Regions from separate parts of the Vibrio diazotrophicus genome, predicted to be linked through region 1. Evidence: predicted binding sites of a transcription regulator. Region 1 holds the regulator's gene; the other holds the start of a gene.
What was found. The regulator MetJ, encoded in region 1, represses methionine synthesis genes. The targets are predictions, from matches to a motif close to TTAGACNTNTANANGTCTAA.

Region 2: metK (methionine adenosyltransferase) is a predicted target of MetJ. The motif match lies at 6,167-6,186, and genes of this name have one in related genera.

Annotation. Positions count from the first base shown of each region.
Region 1 covers NZ_CP151842.1:219,418-227,462, forward strand. Annotated here, with positions in the region: gene metF (methylenetetrahydrofolate reductase) at 1-741, opposite strand, end outside; gene AAGA51_RS00990 (bifunctional aspartate kinase/homoserine dehydrogenase II) at 1,018-3,429, opposite strand; gene AAGA51_RS00995 (O-succinylhomoserine (thiol)-lyase) at 3,429-4,595, opposite strand; gene metJ (met regulon transcriptional regulator MetJ) at 4,886-5,203, shown strand; gene AAGA51_RS01005 (malic enzyme-like NAD(P)-binding protein) at 5,336-6,613, opposite strand; gene rpmE (50S ribosomal protein L31) at 6,805-7,023, opposite strand; gene priA (primosomal protein N') at 7,270-8,045, shown strand, end outside.
Region 2 covers NZ_CP151842.1:2,852,588-2,860,632, forward strand. Annotated here, with positions in the region: gene AAGA51_RS13120 (hypothetical protein) at 1-1,541, shown strand, start outside; gene AAGA51_RS13125 (glycosyltransferase family 2 protein) at 1,552-2,487, shown strand; gene AAGA51_RS13130 (class I SAM-dependent methyltransferase) at 2,496-3,206, shown strand; gene tkt (transketolase) at 3,950-5,947, opposite strand; gene metK (methionine adenosyltransferase) at 6,264-7,418, shown strand; gene AAGA51_RS13145 (DUF2189 domain-containing protein) at 7,651-8,045, shown strand, end outside.

The DNA of each region.
Region 1 (8,045 bases):
TGTCACAGGATCATCTTCCAAACCTTCGAATTGTTTTGCCATCCAGCTTGGTACTTTCACATTGTTTTGTGCAGCAAAGCGAGATGCTTGAGCAAAGTTAGATACTGGCAGAATACCCGGTACGATTTCCACATCAATGCCTGCCGCTACACAGCGGTCACGAAAACGCAGGTAGCTTTCTACATCGAAGAAGAACTGAGTAATGGCACGGTTTGCACCTGCATCGACTTTGCGTTTCAGGTTCAGTAAATCCGCTTGAGCACTTTTTGCTTCAGGGTGTACCTCTGGAAATGCCGCTACTGAGATATCAAAATCGTGGCGAGATTTCAGTAACTCAACCAGATCGGATGCGTACATTTCAGGTTTGCCACCGCCAGGAGGAATGTCACCTCGCAGGGCCACAATGTTTTGAATGCCGTTTGCCCAGTAATCATCAGCGATGTTGATCAGTTCTTCACGAGAAGCGTCAATACAGGTCAAGTGTGGCGCAGAAACAAGGCCAGTTTGCTCCTTGATTGCTTTGATGATCGAGTGGGTACGGTCACGTTCACCAGAGTTTGCACCATAGGTAACAGAGACAAACTTTGGTTGAAGAGTTTTTAGACGGTGTACAGAGTTCCACAAGGTTTCTTCCATTTTTTCTGAACTAGGCGGAAAAAACTCAAAAGACACATTAATGTTAGAAAGTTCAGAAATATTCTGATTTAAAGCGTCGATATGGCCTGCGTGTGTGTATCCCATCTTTTTTCTCCTTGTAGCTTGCACTACAAACGCTGATATTCGTTTAGATTGACGTTTAGACGTCTATATGGCTACAGAATGTATTGAATACGTTTTAATGTCAACTTAACTATTATGAATTTTTCTCATGTTGATCGTGAAGCCAATTCAACTCTTTTAAACTCCAAAAGTTGATATTTCATATCAAAAGCCGACAACTTCGAGTGATATTCTGGCTTGAGAGAGTTTGCTAGCTATAAACAATAAAACTCGCCAGTTACGGCGAGTTTTATAAAGTTATAAGAAGCTGGAAAGTAGGTTGAGGTCAGACTGAATTGCTCCAGCAGTCACTTCTCGACCAGCCCCAGGCCCGCGAATGACCAGCGGATTGTCTTTATACCATCGGCTTTCGATAGCGAAGATGTTGTCACAAGGCAATAAGTTCGCCAGTGGGTGATCTTTTTCCAGAGCTTCAACGCCGACGCTTGCTTTACCGTTTTTTTCCAGACGAGCAACATAGCGAAGCACTTTGTCCTGCTTTTGCGCTTTAGCCAGACGCTCAGCTAATCGTTCATTGAGTAACTGACTGTTGTCGAGGAAATCATCCAACGAGATATCGCGCAGTTCTTCTGGAACCAAAGACTCAACGCGAATGCTCTGAGGCTCAACGTCTAGACCGGATTCTCGGGCAAGGATAACCAGCTTACGCATGACGTCTGAACCGTCTAAGTCGTTACGTGGGTCCGGTTCAGTCAGCCCTTGCTGCCATGCGAGATCAACCAGCTCACTAAACGGAATTGAGCCATCGTATTGTTGAAACAGCCAAGACAAAGTGCCAGAGAAAATACCTGACAAGGCAGTAATGTCATCGCCACTCTCTCGTAAATCACGAACAGTGTGGTTAATAGGCAAACCAGCGCCTACCGTTGCGTTGTACAACCAGTGACGGCTGATCTTTGCAAAGGCATCTTTCACTTGGTTGTAGTATTCAGTCGATGCGGAGCCCGCTACCTTATTGGCGGAGATAAGGTGCATGCCTTGCTCTGCGATATCCAGATACTGGTTAGCCAGAACTTTACTTGCAGTCACATCCAGCACAATAGCATCGTCGTAGCCTTGCAGTTTGCCAACTTTGTACAGCCAGCTATTGTCCTCATTCGGGATCGCTTCATCGTGGTAACGATTCAGCACTGTCTCAGGGTCTATACCTTGTGGATCAAACCAGTAAGTCTGACTGTCCACGACCGCGACCAGTTCAAAGTTCATTCCGCGACGCTTTTCGAGTTCTTCTTTCTGTTCTGCAAACAGCTTCAGCCAGCTAGAACCGATGTTGCCTTTCCCGCATAGAACAAGTGCTACGCGTTTCTGAGCTTGGAAAATCTGATTGTGTACACCGACGACGAGTTTCTCTACTGGCGCTTGGCGGAGTACCGCCACTAAGCTCAGTTCTGACTCGGCTTCGCAGATAAATTCAACGGGTGCATTTTTCAACTGTTGGTAGAAACCGTAACTGTGATTTGGATTTTTGGTGACGCCAGCACCGACAGCACCGACTAAGGTGTAGCCTTCTCTCAGTTTTATATCTGCAGCAGTCGCAATGTCTTGCAGATATGACAAAGCACCCGACGCGATCTCTGCGGTATAAGCCAAGCGGAGTTGGTGCTGGTCTGCTTGGGCTTCAAATGCGAGAGGTTCAAGTTGCTCGCGTTTTAGCTTCTCAAGTGTCTCATCGTAAATGCGGGCGAAATCATGTCCGTGACCGAATTCCAGTTCAATCAGCAGCACTTCATCCAATGAGGTGATGATTTTAGCACCACGGCCAGAGGCTAATACACGTTCAATTTTGGTTGAACCGGACTCTGGCTTATGGCTACAGCGCAGTTGAAGATCCATTGCACTTTGAGCTACGGGTTGTAATGTGCGGCTGTGTAACACAGGAGCGGCAAGGCGAGCCAGTTCATTCGCTTCATCTAAACGCAGCAGAGGCAGCAGACAAGCATTCGCTACGATGCGAGGGTCTGCGCTATAAACACCGGCAACGTCACTCCAAATTGTGACACGAGAAACATCGGCTAAAGCACCAATAACTGTTGCTGAGTAGTCAGAGCCATTACGTCCAAGCAGTACAGTATCGCCATTGTCATTCTGCGCCATAAAACCGGTAATCACGATGCGATGATGTGCATGCTGCGCCAGTACTTTCTTAATAAGTGGATAAGAGCGTGAGCGATCCACTTCTGGTTGCGTACCTGCTTCTGCACGAAGAAATTCACGAGCGTCTTGAGAAACTGCAGGTAAGCTGTTTTGGTTGAGTAACGCCGCTAACAGACGAGCAGACCATACTTCACCGTGGCCGAGAACAGCGGCTTGCTCCGCTTTTGACAACGGAGCCGTCAGTTCGCCTAAGCGAATGAATTCGCCATTCACTTGCGTCAACAAGTTATCTGCGACTTCACCTTCCAGTAAGTCTTCAACCAATTTGCATTGAAACTGACGCAGTGATTGCAATGTTTCATGGGCCACACGGCCGTCTTTGTTCAATGCTTCTAAAAATGCAATCAAGCGGTTGGTTGTTTTGCCTGCCGCTGAAACAACCACTAAATCTTCAGGTTGTGAGTACTCTTTAAGAATGTTCGCTACGCGTAAATAACATTCAGGATCCGCTAAGCTACTGCCACCAAATTTATGTAGTTGGCGTGAAACCGTCATTAAAACTTCTCCTTAGCTTTGGTAAAGGCCTGATCCAAATCAGCGATAAGATCAGAAGCATCTTCTAAGCCAATCGATAAACGCAATAACAGATGCGAAATACCTGCTTCAGCAAGAGCAGCTTCGCCCATAGCGCGATGAGTCATACTCGCTGGGTGACAAATTAAACTTTCCACACCACCAAGAGATTCAGCGAGTGAGAAGAGTTTTAACTCTCCCACAAAGAATTTTAGTTGATCGAAGCTACCTGCAAATTCAAAACTGAGCATTGAACCAAAACCAAGCTGCTGTTTCTTCGCAATCTCATGCCCTGGGTGCTCTGGTAGGCTAGGGTGGTATATGGTTTTAATCAATGATTGAGATTTCAAATAATCCAAAATTTGCAGAGAGCTTTCTTCATGCACACGCATGCGTGCACCTAGGGTGCGAATACCACGCAGTGTCATATAGCTGTCAAACGGTGTTCCCGTAGCGCCAATACAGTTCCCCCACCAAGCAAGCTCTTCAGCATGAGCCTTGGTTTTACTGATCACGACACCACCAATCACATCTGAGTGACCATTGATAAATTTAGTCGTAGAGTGAATGACAAAATCAGCGCCCAGTGTCAGGGGCTGTTGGTATATAGGGGTTAAGAAAGTATTGTCTACCGCCACTAAAGCACCAACCGCTTTTGCTTGCTGGCAGATTTGTTCGATATCAACCACTCGCACTAGTGGATTAGAAGGTGTTTCTAACAACACCAGTTTTGGTTTTTTCGCCAATGCTGCTGCAAGTGCTTGCTGATCCGATTGATCAACAAACTGAACTTTGAAGTCGCCTTTATTCGAACGGGTGTTGAATAAACGGTAAGTTCCGCCATAGCAATCATGAGGAGCGATAATTAAGTCGTTAGGACTAAGAAACGTTGACGCAAGCAAGTTTAAAGCTGAAGTGCCGCAGTTGGTCACTACTGCACCCTCACCGCTCTCTAATTCGTATAACGCTTTTTCTAGCAGACCTCTGTTAGGGTTGCCAGAGCGGGTATAGTCATATTGTGGAACTTCGCCAAACGCAGGAAAGCCGTAGTTAGTCGAGAGATAAATGGGTGGAACGACCGCGTGGTATTGAGTATCTGATTCGATTCCGGTACGAACGGCGATGGTAGCTGACTTACGTTTGGTCATGAGTGTTTCCTTTCCTAAGACTCTTAAATATACCCGTCCTATTTGAAGCTGCATTGTTGCTGACTCGCTTGTCACTTAACTGCAACTACAATTAGTTTGTGTATAGACATCCAAATTTACAGTAAGAATACATGTGTTCGTCTATATTGGGGAATTGCATCATACTTTACTTATCTTATTTAAAGACGTCAACACTTCTAGACGTCTATATGTCTTTGCTTATGGCGGTAAATCCCGCTAAAATCTAGCCTTTGGAATTATTACTCGAATTCGAACAATGAAGGTGCGCAATGGCAGACTGGAACGGTGAATATATTAGCCCCTATGCAGAGCATGGGAAGAAAAGTGAGCAGGTGAAAAAAATTACCGTATCAATTCCTCTTAAGGTATTGAAAATTCTCACAGATGAGCGTACTCGCCGCCAAATCAATAACCTGCGTCATGCGACCAACAGTGAGCTTTTATGTGAGGCGTTTTTGCACGCATATACAGGCCAGCCGCTACCAACGGATGAAGACCTGCGTAAAGACCGTCCGGATGATATTCCAGCTGAAGTGAAAGCGTTAATGACTGAAATGGGTATCGAATTCGAGGCTTACGACGACTAATTGTTGTCGATAATCTGTTTTTACGCCTAATTGTGCAGATAGATATAAAAAGCCCTGATACGAATCAGGGCTTTTTTGATGCAATGCATTAGCAAGTGGCATTAGCGAGTAATTAAACCACTAGGCTCAAAACTAGTTCGCCATGTAGTTTTCTGGCATCTCGATACGTGCAACACCAGAATCAATAGCCGCTTGAGCCACAGCTCTTGCCACACGAGGAAGTAAGCGTGGGTCCATTGGTTTAGGAATAATGTATTCTGTGCCAAAACTTAATGTATCAACACCAGCGGCTTTTAACACTTCTTCAGGCACAGGCTCTTTCGCTAACTCGCGAATGGCTGCAACTGCTGCCAGTTTCATTTCATCGTTGATCACTTTCGCGCGCACGTCTAACGCACCACGGAAAATAAATGGGAAACAAAGCACGTTGTTAACTTGGTTTGGATAGTCGCTTCGGCCTGTACCCATAATCAAATCGTCACGCACAGCATGGGCCAGTGCAGGTTTGATTTCTGGATCTGGGTTTGAACAAGCAAACACTACAGGTTTATCCGCCATCAATTTGAGTTCATCAGCCGTCAGTAGGTTAGGGCCTGAAACGCCTAAGAACAGATCAGCGCCTTTAATCACATCTTCCAACGTACGTTTGTCTGTGTTATTGGCAAATAACTGTTTGTATTCATTGATGTCATCGCGACGAGTGTGGATGACGCCTTTACGGTCAAGCATGTAGATCTTTTCACGCATAGCACCACATTTAATCAGCAGCTCCATACACGCGACAGCCGCTGCACCTGCGCCTAGACAAACAATAGTACATTCGTTGAGTTCTTTGCCTTGCAGTTCAATCGCGTTAAGCATGCCTGCTGCCGTAACAATCGCAGTACCGTGTTGGTCATCGTGGAAGACGGGTACATCACAACGTTCAATCAGGCGACGTTCAATTTCAAAACAGTCAGGTGCTTTAATATCTTCTAGGTTGATACCGCCAAAGGTATCAGCAATGTTGGCTACGGTATCAACAAATTCATCGATAGTGCGGTGTTTTACTTGGATATCGATGGAATCTAGGTTTGCAAAACGTTTGAACAGCAAAGCTTTACCTTCCATAACTGGCTTTGAAGCCATCGGTCCAAGATTACCTAAACCAAGAATGGCGGTACCGTTAGAAATAACGGCGACGGTATTGCCTTTTGCTGTGTATTTATAAACGTTATCAACGTTCTGTGCGATTTCGCGAACAGGTTCTGCAACACCAGGGCTGTAGGCGAGTGCTAAGTCTTTTGCTGAATCTGCTGGTTTTGTGAGAGCGATGGCAATTTTGCCTGGAATTGGCAGAGCGTGGTAGTCGAGGGCTTGCTGACGAAAAGCTTCTTCCTCGTTGAGTTCATGGCGATCATTATTGGACATTTGGTGGAGCCTTATTGTTTTTGTTAAGGCCACTCATTCTAGAGTATGTCAATGGGTCTTCATAGTTATGATAAGTGAGAAATATAGCTCCTAAGACCAGATTATTGAGTTCGACATGTGTCTGGTTGAAGAAAGCGAAAACTAAAAAGGACGCCGTAGCGTCCTTTTTTAAATCTTTGCGTAAAGTAAAATTACTTCTTGCTAGATAGAGCGCCGAAACGCTTGTTGAAGCGATCAACACGACCACCAGTATCAACGATACGTTGCTTACCAGAGTAGAATGGGTGGCATTTGTCACATACGTCTAGGTGCATTGAATCTTTACCTAGAGTAGATTTGAAAACGAAAGAGTTGCCACAAGAGCAAGTCGCGTTTACTTCTTTGTATTCTGGGTGGATACCAGTTTTCATGGGATAACCTCAAATTAGGCCGTGTCGCTATCCGAATCTGAGCCGGACACCACACGTAAATTAATAAATAATTGGTGACACTTGAAGAGCGTTCTTACAAGCGTCTCATCAAGGCGCGATATATTAATGAATCCTGAGTTTCTGATCAACCGCTTTCGCTGTTATTTTCACCACTTTAGTTGCTCGAATTTAATGGCGTCATCCAGTAGACTGTATTTTCTCTGATTTTTACCCTCTAAAGTAATTATGCGCCCAACGATAGCTCGTGTTGCACTACCTGTACCGTTAGACAAACAGTTTGATTATCTCATTCCAAGTCATCTGTTTCCGATTATTGGTGGGCGAGTATCTGTGCCTTTCGGCCGTCAAACATTGGTGGGGGTTGTAACGGAATTCGCGCAGGAGTCGGAGTTCTCAGCAGATCAGCTTAAATCGATCAAAGAAGTCTTAGATTCTCAACCGCTGTGGTCAGATACACTCTATTCACTCTTAAAGTGGTGTAGTCAGTTTTATCAGTTTCCTCTGGGCGACACTCTTGCTAATGCGATGCCGAGCGCGTTACGAAAAGGAAAGCCCGCAGATTTTGCCAGTAGTAAAGAGTGGCAGATAACCTCTAGCGGTCGAGATCAAATGATGCAAGGCTTTGGCCGAGCCTTCAAACAGGCTCAGGTGATGAATCTTCTTGCATCTGGTCCTGTGTCTCACTCTACACTGCTAGAAGAAGAAGTCAGTGCAACCACGCTTAAAACTTTGCAAGAGAAGGGGTGGATAGAGGTTAGTGAGCATAAGCCGCAATTCAAAGCCTGGCCTAAGCAGATTGAAGCGGATGTTGAAAAGCCGAAATTAAACCAAGAACAAGCTATCGCGATTGCTTCAGTTAATAGTAATAAAGGTTTTGGCTGCTATCTGTTGGAAGGGGTTACTGGTTCAGGTAAAACAGAGGTTTACCTCAATTTGATTAAACCTGTACTGGAACAAGGAAAACAGGCTCTAGTGCTTGTGCCGGAGATCGGTTTAACACC
Region 2 (8,045 bases), 690 kb from region 1:
ATCTACATCCACTAAAAGACTTTAACCCTCAAGATGGACAAATCATTCATTGGTCTAGGATTCCAGATCTTCCAATTCTTGCTGTTTATTACGTCACTTACCTTTTCCTAGACGAAACAACGGCTATCCAAATAGCTATCACCATCGTCCCCCTCATATATCTGATTTTACTTTCTCTAGTGCTGTGTAAGATCAGCGAATCCACCTTCGAATTAAATCAACCCGAGCTTGCAACGACATATACTTTTTTCTCAGTTGCATCACTCAAATTTCTCCCCGGACACATAGATCACCATAACTTACAAATATTGTTATTCTCTGTATTTATACTGTTAACCTTCTCCTCATTCTATCACAGAAAAATAAATCTTTTCGGTAGCGCTTTAAGCATTACTTTATCTTTGCTAATCGGTTTAGAAACTCTGCCGTTTTATATCCTAACCTTAGGCTTACTCACTTTATATTCTTTATATAATGACTTAAGAAAGTTAACTTATATAAAGAATTTATCGTTCCTTGTCTTTATATATGGAATAATTGGAATCCTTATACTTGAACCAATAGAAAACATATTTATACAAATCTATGATAAATTAACCATTGAACATTTATTTTATTTTTTAGGCGCAGGCATAGCTTTACAACTATCATTATATAAACCAAAGCTAAGTATGCTTTCACTATTATCATTATTAAGTATTGGAATTATTTACTCAATATTTCCAGAAGCAATAAGACCTCCATTCCATGATTATCCAAAAACTTTAACTAAATATTGGCTAAATCATGTTACAGAAGCGCAACCACTGTTAACTAAAATAACAAGCAATGAAAACATTGCAACAAAATGGCTTTATATTGGGACAATTTTTCCAGCTATACTGTCCATTTTTTTGTTAAATGAAAAAAAACACAAGATCTATTACCTTGTTTTTTGTATAAGTTTAATCCCAGCATTTTTTTGGCAAACAAGAACTATACTTTTCTCATCAGCCTTATCAATACCTTTACAAGTATTCGTTGGATTAAAAATCTTCAATAACATCCAAACTCCTGTTGTAAGAATAATTATCCCTTTGCTTATAGCACCTGTTATATTAGCAGGATTACTAAATTATATTTCAAGTATATCTGATAAAGATAATACGTTTAAAAAAGATAGAACCAATATAATAGAAGTTATTAACAACCTAAAAATAGAAAACAAAAAAATATTTGCAGCAATGGATGATGGTGCTGATATTTTAGCACTAACTAGCAATAGTATAATTAGCGCGCCATATCATAGAAATATTAGAGGTAACTTATTATTCATTGAAACCTTATTATCAGACGACGAGGACAACACTCTAAAAAACCTAATTGAAAATAAAGTAGATATATTTATATTTAATAAAAATGAAAATCAAAACAAATTCATATTAAAAGGAGCATCTGAAAACAGCCTAATCAATAAATTAATTTCTGGAAACCCACCTAAATGGCTGATACCTATGATAGAAAATAAAGATGGTTTCTCTGTCTATGAGTTGAAAAGGTAATAAAATGGATATTCATAATTTAAAGATAGCAGTTCTTTTACCTTGCTTTAATGAAGAAGGAGCTATTGGAAGAACAGTGAATGGTTTTAAAGCACAGCTACCAACAGCCAAAATTTATGTTTACGATAATAACTCTACTGATAACACTGTTGAAGAGGCTAGACAAAAAGGAGCAATAGTAAGAAAAGAAACAAGACAAGGTAAAGGTGAAGTTGTACGTAGGATGTTTTCTGATATAGATGCTGATCTATATGTAATGGCCGATGGTGATGCTACCTACGATCATACTGTTGTTTCAACACTAATTGAAACTTTATTAAATAATCAACTGGATATGGTAATAGGTACCCGATCACAACGACAAGAAGCTTATCCTAAAGGTCATATACTAGGAAACAAAGCCTTTTCTATTCTTATAAATAAAGTGTTTAAATCATCATTGACAGATGTTTTTTCTGGATATCGTGTAATGAGTAAACGATTTGTAAAAACGGTTCCAATTATAAGTGATGGATTTCAAATAGAAACAGAACTCGCAGTTCACGCATTACACCATAAAATACCTATAGCTGAGGTTCCAACAAACTATAACTCAAGACCAGAAGGTACTAAAAGCAAATTAAGAACGTATTCTGATGGATTAAAAATATTATCATTTATAATCTATCTAATTAGGGATATTAAACCATTATTTTTCTTTTCTATTCTTTCCATTTTTTTAATTACTGTCTCTATGATTTTAGGAATACCTGTAGTGATAGATTTCATAGATACTGGTTTAGTTGAACGAGTCCCAACAGCTATTCTAGCTAGCAGTATAGGTGTAATATCAGTAATTAGCCTCTTCACAGGATTAATGTTAGATAACGTAACAAAAGGAAGAATGAACTTAACATATTTACATTATAATAATTACTATCCAGTTAATATAGAACAAGAATTATAGGATTAGATATGAGAAAAAATAAAGATGATGATATTGATTGGCTTCTCTATTTAGAAAGCTTTAGTGATACATATGAAGAGCGCGTTTACAATAATTCTACAGGTAAAGTACTTAATTTAGGCCATAAATCCTGTGAAAATAAGTTCAAAACTAACGAACACTTCTCAAGAGTATTGGAATTTGGAGCTGGATTAGGTGAGCATTTTAAATATGTAAACCATACGTTCACTGAATATATAATAACAGATAGCGACCCTAAAAATCTTTCTTTTGCAAAAGAAAAATTAGGGATAGGAGATAATGATAGGAGAATATCTTATCTTGTTGAAGATGCTAAACAGTTAAGTTTTGACAATGATAGTTTTGACCGTTTAATTGCTACACATATTCTAGAACACTTATATGAACCGCATTTAGTTATAAAAGAATGGAAAAGAGTACTAAAACCTAATGGTACAATTTCCATTATAATCCCAACCGATCCTGGAATAGCTTGGAGATTAGGTAGATATCTAACCACTAGGAAAAATGCTATTAAAAACGGGTTGCAATACGATTATATAATGGCAAGGGAACATGTTAACCCATGCAATAATTTAATAGCTTTTCTAAATTATTACTTCCCAAATAATAGTGGTTATTTTTGGCCGTTTAATTTTATACAGAGCATTGATCTAAATTTATTTTATATATTCCATTCAAAAAAATCAGACTTATAATTTTAATTTTAATTTTAATTTTAATTTTAATTTTAATTTTAATTTTAATTTTAATTTTAATTTTAGGTTATTTTTATTTTATAGACTAATACAGATAACAATAAAAAAATAATTAATGGGATCGAATACCCATGAATGGGTATGGTTGCATAAGGAGAGTAAAACCGACTCCATTTTCTATGAACTTTTTGGCATAAACCCATGGAGAGAAATTGAACCAATCCTCCTATACCCCAACACCGAAAACTATAAAGGTTATTCAAAGAAAGAAAACTATAGAAATCACCACCAAAATAGAAAACTGCTTATAGCCATCAGCAATAAAAACTATAGGTATCAAATACCTATATAATATTTCCAAATAAAATACCTGACAATCTAGGATTAGATTATAACCGTATTAAACCACTAATTAACAATTCTGTAGTAGATAATCCATTCTGCCCTATATTTATATTAATGGAAGTTGTAGGTACAATTAATAGTCAAGAAATATTAGAAGAATCTTTCAAAGATAATTGAGAATGATATATAACAAAAAACCAAAATGCTTACAAACAATTAGTGACGTGATATAGTTAAATTTTAACATCTTAGAGTGAGGAAAAACCCATTTCTTACTCGCCTTTATAAGTCATTATTTCATTTAATAATAGATTAACTTCTCGAAAAATGTGAATTTAAAGTATTTTATCCATGAAAAAACGAGCTCTAAGGCTCGTTTTTTATTTAAAAAGTTTAACTTACTTAATCAACTCTTTCGCTTTCTCAACCACGTTTTCAACAGTGAAACCGAACATCTTGAACAGTTGGTCTGCTGGTGCAGACTCACCGAATGTGGTCATACCGATGATTTTGCCGTTTAGGCCAACGTACTTGTACCAGTAATCCGCGATACCTGCTTCGATAGCGATACGTGCAGTTACGTCAGCAGGAAGTACTGCTTCACGGTAAGCTGCGTCTTGCTTGTCGAATGCGTCTGTTGATGGCATTGAAACAACACGTACTTGTTTGCCTTCAGCGGTAAGTTGCTCAGCCGCTTTTACAGCCAATTCAACTTCAGAGCCTGTTGCAATCAGGATTAGCTCAGGTTTGCCTGCACAATCTTTCAGGATGTAACCACCCTTAGCGATGTCAGCTACTTGCTCTGCTGAACGAGCTTGCTGTGCTAGGTTTTGACGAGAGAAGATAAGCGCAGTAGGCGCATCTTTACGCTCGATAGCCAGTTTCCAAGCGACTGCTGATTCGACTTGGTCACATGGACGCCATGTGCTCATGTTTGGAGTTAGACGTAGAGAAGCCGTTTGCTCAACTGGTTGGTGAGTTGGACCATCTTCGCCAAGACCGATAGAGTCGTGCGTGTACACTTGGATGTTTTGCACTTTCATCAGTGCTGCCATACGCAGTGCGTTACGTGCGTATTCCATGAACATCAGGAAGGTTGCGCCGTAAGGAACGAAACCGCCGTGTAGCGCGATACCGTTCATGATAGCCGTCATACCGAATTCACGAACACCGTAGTGGATGTAGTTGCCTGATGCATCTTCTGGTGTGATTGACTTAGAGCCAGACCACATGGTGAGGTTTGAAGGTGCAAGGTCAGCCGAGCCGCCCATGAATTCAGGTAGCATTTTACCGAATGCTTCTAGTGCGTTTTGAGACGCTTTACGTGATGCAATGTTGGCTGGATTTGCTTGAAGCTCAGCAATAACCGCGTTTGCTTTCTCTTCCCATTCAGCAGGAAGTTCGCCGTTCACGCGACGTTTGAATTCTGCCGCTAGCTCTGGGTATGCCGCTGCGTACGCTGCGAATTTTTGTTCCCATGCTGCTTCTTTTGCTGCGCCTGCTTCTTTTGCATCCCAGTTCGCGTAGATATCTGCAGGGATTTCAAATGGTGCGTGTTCCCAACCGAGGAATTCACGTGCAGCTTGGATTTCATCTGCGCCTAGTGGAGCACCGTGACAGTCGTGAGAGCCTGCTTTGTTTGGAGAACCAAAACCGATGATGGTTTTTGTACAAATTAGAGTAGGACGACATGTTTCTGCTTTCGCCGCTTCAATCGCTGCATTGATTGCATCAGCATCGTGACCATCAACCGCAGGAATAACGTGCCAGCCGTACGCTTCAAAACGTTTTGGCGTATCGTCAGCGAACCAACCTTCAACATGACCATCGATAGAGATACCGTTGTCATCCCAGAATGCAATCAGTTTGCCCAGACCTAAAGTACCTGCAAGAGAACACGCCTCGTGTGAGATACCTTCCATCATACAGCCGTCGCCCATGAACGCGTACGTGTAGTGGTCAACAATCTCATGGCCTTCTTTGTTGAACTGAGCAGCAAGTGCTTTCTCAGCCAGCGCCATACCCACAGCGTTAGTGATACCTTGACCTAGAGGACCAGTCGTAGTTTCAACACCCGGTGCGTAACCGTACTCAGGGTGACCCGGAGTTTTAGAATGAAGCTGACGGAAGTTTTTAAGGTCATCGATTGAAAGCTCGTAACCAGTCAGGTGAAGCAGTGAGTAAATCAGCATCGAGCCATGACCGTTAGAAAGGATGAAACGGTCGCGGTCAGCCCAGTTAGGGTTTTGTGGGTTGTGGTTTAGGTGCGAACGCCAAAGTACTTCAGCGATATCCGCCATACCCATTGGGGCACCTGGGTGGCCAGAGTTAGCTTTTTGAACACCGTCCATGCTCAGAGCACGGATTGCATTTGCCAATTGTTTGCGAGACGCCATGTCAGCTCCTGATTGATTTAAGCGAAGTGAAATATACCCATCTATAATGGGTGGTATTGTTACAAAGCCCCTAGATCACTGCAATCGTTTACTTGACCGTTGAAGCAATTTTGTCGGATGTGCACGGATAAGGTTGCAAGTTAAAGAAAGAACACACGTGAACGTTTAGTTATATCTAAAAGTAAAAAAGAGCTTGTAATTTAAGCATTGAAAACTAAAATAGCCGTCTAGATGTAGAAACACCTACATAATAACCATTTTTCAAAGTAGTGAAAAATCTGTTTCCCTACTTTTTGACTATTTATATGGAGCTACCATGGCTAAACACCTGTTTACTTCTGAATCAGTATCAGAGGGACATCCGGATAAAATCGCAGACCAAATCTCAGATGCGGTCCTAGATGCCATTTTGGAACAAGATCCTAAAGCACGTGTTGCTTGTGAAACTTACGTAAAAACTGGCATGGTTATGGTCGGTGGTGAGATCACAACTTCAGCATGGGTTGATATTGAAGAGCTAACGCGTGAAACTGTTCGTGAAATCGGTTATGTCCATTCAGATATGGGCTTCGATGCTAACTCATGTGCAGTTCTAAACACCATTGGTAAACAGTCTCCAGACATAAACCAAGGTGTAGATAAAGCTGATCCTAAAGAGCAAGGCGCAGGTGACCAAGGTATCATGTTCGGTTACGCAACAAACGAAACTGACGTATTGATGCCTGCACCAATTACATACTCTCACCTACTTGTTCAAAAACAAGCTGAAGTTCGTAAAAACGGCACGCTACCTTGGTTACGTCCAGATGCAAAATCTCAGGTAACTTTCCAATACGATCAAGGTAAGATTGTTGGTATCGATGCAGTCGTTCTTTCAACTCAACACTGTGATTCAATCTCTACTCCAGATCTACGTGAAGCAGTGATGGAAGAGATCATCAAACCTGTACTTCCTGCGGAATGGTTGAGCAAACAAACTAAATTCTTCATCAACCCAACTGGCCGTTTCGTAATCGGTGGCCCAATGGGTGACTGTGGTTTGACTGGTCGCAAGATCATTGTTGATACCTACGGCGGTGCAGCTCGTCACGGTGGCGGTGCATTCTCTGGTAAAGATCCATCAAAAGTTGACCGTTCTGCAGCATACGCAGCGCGCTACGTAGCGAAAAACATTGTCGCTGCTGGTATGGCTGATCGTTGTGAAATCCAACTTTCATACGCTATCGGTGTTGCAGATCCAACATCTATCATGGTTGAAACATTCGGTACTGAAAAAGTGTCTCACGACATCATCATCGAAGCAGTTCGCCAATTCTTCGACCTACGTCCATACGGTCTGCAAGAGATGTTGAACCTACTTCAACCTATCTATAAGAAAACAGCTGCTTACGGTCACTTTGGCCGTGAAGAATTCCCTTGGGAAGCAACTGACAAAGTTGAATTACTACGCGATTTCGCAAACATCAAGTAATTCGAAATGCTTTACTGACAAGCCCTCGCCAACTGGCGGGGGCTTTTCTTTTTCAACGTATCTAAATCAGTTGCGGTTTAAATTTCCATCTGGCGATTTGTATTTTCCAACCTTATCTACAATAGTTAACAAAGTAATAGTTAATAAAATGTTACAGGAACTCGGTCGTTTTCTTAGAAAAACTAGGAAAACCCATTTTTTAATTCACTGCCATATTGTTTTGGGAGGATTTATGCCTCGTACAATAGACCCTTCTGACTTCAAGCAAAAAGACAAAGAAGTCAGTCATCAGGAATATGCTCGCACACTGCCTTGCAATAAAGTGGAAATCTCCGCACCTCTTCACTGGCTTGCTCTTGGCTTACACGACTTTATTCGCTTACCTTTAATCAGCGCATTTTATGGACTCTGCTTTATGGCTGCTGCTGTTGGCATTGTTCTGCTTATTCAATGGCAAGGCACTCATCTTGTCGTGATGCCCGCTCTCGTGGTTTACATGTTAATTGGCCCTTTCCTAGCACTTGGCCTTTATGATGCAGCTTGGCAACGAGAACGAGGCAAAGAAAGTAGCTTATTACATTCAATGAAAGCCATTACGCGTAATAGCACATCACAGTGGATGTTTGC